Regions from separate parts of the Fodinibius salinus genome, predicted to be linked through region 1. Evidence: riboswitches for the same ligand, from Rfam matches in the RefSeq annotation. Region 1 holds a riboswitch; the other holds the start of a gene.
The links. Region 1 has a riboswitch for cobalamin ahead of LX73_RS01425 (TonB-dependent receptor plug domain-containing protein). Riboswitches for the same ligand answer to the same signal wherever they lie in the genome.
Positions count from the first base shown of each region.

Region 2: another riboswitch for cobalamin. It lies ahead of metE (5-methyltetrahydropteroyltriglutamate--homocysteine S-methyltransferase); the one in region 1 lies ahead of LX73_RS01425 (TonB-dependent receptor plug domain-containing protein).

Region 1 is NZ_VNHY01000001.1:326,064-329,224, forward strand. It holds gene LX73_RS01415 (iron ABC transporter permease) at 1-344, shown strand, start outside; gene LX73_RS01420 (ABC transporter ATP-binding protein) at 344-1,363, shown strand; cobalamin riboswitch at 1,413-1,622, shown strand; gene LX73_RS01425 (TonB-dependent receptor plug domain-containing protein) at 1,657-3,161, shown strand, end outside.
Region 2 is NZ_VNHY01000004.1:259,311-262,471, forward strand. It holds gene metE (5-methyltetrahydropteroyltriglutamate--homocysteine S-methyltransferase) at 1-1,767, opposite strand, end outside; cobalamin riboswitch at 1,907-2,113, opposite strand; gene LX73_RS11900 (TonB-dependent receptor) at 2,439-3,161, shown strand, end outside.

The DNA.
Region 1 (3,161 bases):
ACTACGCTCGCAGCATGGGCCTGTCGGTTACCGCTTCGCGCATCTGGATTATTGTAAGTACCAGTCTGCTGGCTGGTGGAATTACAGCCTTTTGTGGTCCCATTGGGTTTGTAGGTATAGCAGTGCCGCATCTAACGCGTTCGTTGCTGGGTACTAATGATCACCGCGTGCTTATTCCAGCAACTTTGCTGATGGGTGCACTGTTGCTGTTGGCCTGTGATATCATTGCACAAGTGCCCGGCTCATCAACTACGCTGCCCATTAGTGCAGTCACTTCAATGGTAGGTTCTCCTGTCGTTATTTGGGTCATTATTCAGCGAAAAAATCTAAAGGCCTCATTTTGATGGATAACCAAGAAATCATATCGACCCGTGATTTATCTATTGGATTTCCACCTGCCGGGTCACAAACTTCGGCTACAGTTGTAGGATCAGATATCAATGTAAACTTACAAGGGGGCGAAATTGTGTGCTTGCTGGGGCCCAACGGATCGGGTAAGTCCACACTTATTCGCACACTAGCTGGCCTGCACAGGCCGCTGGATGGAAGAGTACAGCTGAGCGGACACAATATTGACGAGCTGGCCAACCGGGAAAAAGCGCAGCAAATAAGTACGGTATTGACCGATCGACTGACGATTGGAAACCTGAGTGTCTACGAGCTGGTTGCCTTTGGTCGTTCTCCCTATACCGGCTGGTTTGGATCGCTTACCGAGCAGGACGAAGAAATTGTAAGCTGGGCCATTCGATCCACCGGCATTGAGCATTTTGTAGATCGCGATGTCCTACGAATCAGCGACGGGGAGCGCCAGAAAGTTATGATTGCCCGAGCGCTGGCGCAGGATACAGAGGGCATCTTGTTGGATGAACCTACGGCCCATCTGGATTTGCCTAACAGGGTAGAAGTGATGCGACTTCTGCGGAAGTTGGCTCATCAAACACAAAAGGCCATTTTGCTTTCTACACATGAACTGGATTTAGCTCTGAAGGCAGCGGATACCCTTTGGCTTATAAACCGCAAGGGACAGGTAATAACCGGTACACCTGAAGATTTAGTGCTCGACGGTACCTTCGAGGCAGTTTTTGAGCGCGACAGTTTTGATTTCGATCGCAGTACGGGTTCTTTTACGCTTCATCATCCCCAAAAGGAGCCAGTGCATCTGACGGGCGATACGGTTGGCGTATTTTGGACGCGCAGAGCTCTTGAGCGAGAAGGGCATCGAGTAACTGAGTCTAACGGAACTGAATTGCAGGTTAAAGTGCAACAGGATAGCAATACATTTAGCTGGCAGTTTATAAAGGGAAATACGACCACTCGTTGCGAATCCATGAAAGCACTACTCGATGAGCTGAATGACAGATGATTTTATTTTTTTAGTTTCAATTGATCCATAAAGCTGCTAAGTTTACACGCTCTTTGAAATAGCAATTGGTTCCCTATGAAAATAGGGTGAAAAGGGAATTTCGTGCCTTCGAGTATTCGGAGAAGTCGAAAGCTGTACCCGCAACTGTGATTCCATCATTATGTTGCCTCTTATCTTGTTACCACTATCCGTCGGTTGGCGGATGGGAAGGTAAGGCAACAGGAAAAGCCAGGAGACCTGCCTATTGATACTATTTCGAAAAACTTTCGGGAGTTAAAGTTTGAGAAGTTACCATGTTTTCTAGACCTATTTTACGTATCTCACGTGTATTTTATGTAGCCATTGCTTTGGCATTGCTGCCGGTCGGCTTTACTCATGCCCAATCTGTACTTGCCGATACGCTCCAGCTGGATGAAATTACGGTCGTTGCCACTCGTATCCAGCAGCCGCTTGAATATCAGCCAATCAATATTGAACTGATTGATTCGGCGCGCATTGGCATGTTGGAAAATCGGGATATTGGAGAGATATTAGCGGCCGAATCATCATTGTTTATTAAACAAAACGGCCCGGGTTCATTTTCAAATGCATCTCAACGTGGACTCTCGTCCGAACAAATTCAAGTACTTTGGGAAGGAATACCCATTAATAATCCCATGTTGGGTCAGAATGATCTGTCGTTGCTACCGGCTAGTTTCTTTTCGGACATCCAGGTCAGCTCGGGTGTGCCAAGTACTGCTTTTGGTGGTGGCAGTCTTTCAGGTGCACTATATTTGTCTTCGGATTGGGAGCAAGGCAGCCGCATCTCGCTGCAGCAGAGCGCAGGTTCATATGGGCAGCGGCAGACTTCTTTAAATGCTCGGTACAATACAGGACTCTGGCAAGTAGGAGTGCGCAGTATGTTGTCGCGATCAGAAAATGACTTTAGCTATTACAATCGTGCTTATAATCGAGAGGAACAAAGAAGTCACAATCGCACTGAACGAGAGAATTTGATGACCTCGGTAAAACGTAAACTGGACAAAGGGTCGTTGGAATCGACCTTTTGGATTACAGACAGTAAAAATCAAATTCCCGGAAGTGTTATTAGTCCATCGCCCAAGGCTCGGCAAGAAGATCAATCATTGCGTTGGTTAAGTAGTTACAATAGCCGGTGGGGCAAAGCCAAAATATCCCTCACAAATTATCTAGAGCGTGTAGAGTTAAACTACTTTGATCCTGAAATTGATACGCACAGTTTGAGTACGAACCGACGCTGGCTAATGAGTGCAGATATAAAATTTCAGCCCTCGACGTTTGTACAGTGGAAGGGAGAAGTCAGCGGTGGAATAACGGGGGTACAAACCAATAATTATACATCTGATAAACAGCGGCAACAGCTGAGTGTGCTGGCCAATCCAGTGATAGTTGCTTTGGATAGTAAATTACGGTTATATCCGGCGCTCCGCTTTGATGCTTACAGCGATTTTGGGAGTGTTGTGAGTCCGTCGCTGGGCATCAACTATGAACTGATAGAAGAAACAGTATTTTTAAGAGGACAGCTGAGCCGCGATTTTAACCCACCCACATTTAATGCTTTATACTGGGCTCAGAGCGGTAATCCTAATCTTGAGGCCGAGCGCAGTAATTCTTTTGAAGCAGGCCTTGCTGTCATGCCATCAAAGACCAGCTTTAGTTTCGCTTCTGCTCAGCTTACTGCTTTTTACAGCCGCATTTCGGATGGCATACGCTGGTTCCCCGGTAATAATGGAGTGTATTCACCTTCAAATGTTGAGCAGATTACTTCGCAAGGACTGGA
Region 2 (3,161 bases), on a different contig from region 1:
TTGATCATCACGGACAAAAGACCACTGTAGAATAGTCACGGGCCCGGTTAACATCCCTTTCACCGGCTTATCAGTTTGTGATTGAGCATACGAAGACCAGCGGACGGTTACCGGCTCCGGGCGGTGGACATCACCATAAATAATGGGAGGTTTAACACCGCGTGTGCCGTAGCTTTGTACCCAGCCGTGACGCGTAAAGGCAAAGCCGGCAAAATGTTCACCGAAGTATTCCACCATATCATTGCGTTCGAACTCACCATGCACCAACAAGTCCAACCCAATCTCTTCCTGTCGGTTTATGAGTTCATCAATCGCACCTTCTATCCGCTCTTCATATTCTTTTTTTGATATCTTCCCTTTTCGGAAATCGGAACGCCACTTACGAACTTCAGAGGTCTGTGGAAATGAGCCGATAGTAGTAGTCGGAAATAGCCCCGGCACATTAAGGTGTTCTTCCTGTTGCTCTTTCCGCTCATTATAAGGATGATCACGCTTCAGCATCTCATCATCGAGTGACTGCATGCGTTGTTGAACACTGTTATTGTGTACCAGCTCCGACTTTCCTTTATCAGAGATATCGGCCTGGTGCTCTTTGAATAGTTGTTGTTCTTCCTCACTAAATGAGTCAGATGCGTAGTTCTTCAGTAATGTAAGTTCATCCAACTTTTGATTAGCAAAAGCCATCCACCGTTTTACTTCGGCAGGCAGAGCTGTTTCATCAGTTTCTCGTTCCAGATCCACTGGGCAGTGGAGCAGAGAACAAGAGGGAGCAATCATGATTTTATCATTGCCAAGCTGTTCCGCTGCTTGTTGAATAGATTCGGCAGCTTTCTCAAGATTGGTTTTCCAAATATTACGACCGTCAATAACACCCAGTGAGAGTGATATACCTTCATCAAGATGATCAATTATGGTACCCAACTGGTCCGGGGCTTCGACAAGATCAACATGTAGTCCGTCAACGGGTAGTTTGCCAGCCAGCCCTATATTATCCTCTAAACCTTCGAAGTAGGTAGTTAATAGCAGTTTTAATTCTGAGCACTCTTCTCCCAGTTTCTGATATGCTTGCTGAAAGGCGATTTCAGTGTCTTCATCAATATCCAGACCTAGAAATGGTTCTTCAATTTGCACCCACTCTACGCCCATACTTTGAAGCTTAGATAAAATATTTTGATAGACGGGTAATAGCTTATCAAGAAGGTCCAAACGGTGAAAATCATCCGGAGCATCTTTCTCTTTACCCAGCAACAAAAAGCTAACCGGACCAATCAGTACGGGCTTCGTGATAACACCCACAGATTTTGCTTCTTCGTACTCATCAAAAATTTTGGATGATAAGCACTGAAATTCTTGATCCGGAGTAAATTCAGGGACGATATAATGGTAATTAGTGTTAAACCATTTAGTCATCTCCATGGCTGCTATATCATGATCTTCATCCTGCAGGCCTCGGGCCATGGCAAAATAAGTATCAATAGGATAGCTGTAGATCTTGTCATCCTCTTCTTGGAAAATCTTTTTATAGCGTTCAGGCACTGCACCAACCAACATAGCTGTATCAAGTACCTGATCGTAAAGAGAAAAGTCATTTGAAGGCACCATATCGATGCCGGCATTTTTCTGGGTGGTCCAGTGCATGACTTTGAGAGACGAGACAGATTCGTCCAACGTTCTCTTATCAATCTCTCCATTCCAATATCGTTCTACTACTTTTTTTAAATCTCTGTTGATACCTATCCGCGGATATCCAAGATTATGCGTAATCATAATGATCTGTTTTAGCTTTAAATTATGAGGAGGGAAACTAAAACGTTGTGAAGGCAGAGAGTTCAAGCGTAATGCTAGTATACAATAAATCGGGTATACGGTACCTGCCTTTCAACAACACCTTAACTCCCGAAGGCCTCGTTTACTTGATCTAAAGGCAGGTCTCCTGGCTTATCGACCGTTTCTTCTACCCTTCCCGTCTCTTTTGGGGCTGAGACAGTGGTCAAAACAAAGAAATAAATCGAATTACAGTTGCGGGAACAGCTCCGGATTTCAAATACTTGAAAGCACCGGATTCCCTTTTCACCCCGACGGTTGTCGGGGCACCTTTAAATCTATTTTCAATAAAACAGCTACCAATATCATTGTCAACGTATACTTTTCCACAAAAGGACAGGGTTATCAACAATCACTGAACTCTTTATAAAATACAGGATACCATCACCACAAAAAATATCAGAGACTCTCCTTGCTATTTAGAATTGATCTAAATAGTTTTACCGTCTGCTATTTAAAAGCAGTCTAAATAAAATCAAGTTTTTTGAGGTACTTATTTTTCGGTCTTCACCAAGCTTAATACATCCTATTTCCCGTTTTAAACCTCACAAAACTCATTAATAAGAATTATAAATAAAGACAACCTAGATAGGTTAGAAGATAATATGAACCCGATGCAACATTTAACCAAGCTACAACTCTCTTTTCTCTTTGTATTCTTTGCATTTTCTACCTCTGCCTTTGCACAATCTGGAACAATTGAAGGGACGGTTCTCGAGGCCAATAATGAGAACCCTTTACCGGCTATCAATGTAGGGCTTAAAAATACCACTTTAGGTGCTCCTACCGATGCAAATGGAGAGTTTACTATTCCAAAAGTTCCTTCAGGATCATATACTCTTTATATCTCTGCGATAGGATATAAAAAAATCCAACGTGATATCACGATTGATAAAGGAGAAACCAAAAATCTTACTATAAATTTGGAAAAAGATATTCTGGGCATGAATGAGGTCGTTGTTTCTGCTACGCGCCGCATTGAATCGCTGGATGAAGTACCGGCTTCTGTGAATATCTTAAGTGATAAAGAAATCGGTGAACAAATTACAATCAATTCAAACCTAAATGACATGCTCGCAAAACAGGTTCCGGGCTTTGCCCAATCTACCGAATCGGGCAGTAATTGGGGACAGAATCTGCGTGGTCGTGACTACTTAGTCCTTGTTAACGGCATTCCACAATCAACTCCTTTGCGAGCGGTAAGCCGAGACCTACAAACTATTGACGCTGGTTCTGTACACCGTATCGAAGTTATCAAAGGCGCAACCGCAATTTACGGTAACGGAGCTACCGGCGGACTTATCAACTATATAACCAACCTGCCACAGAAAAATGGC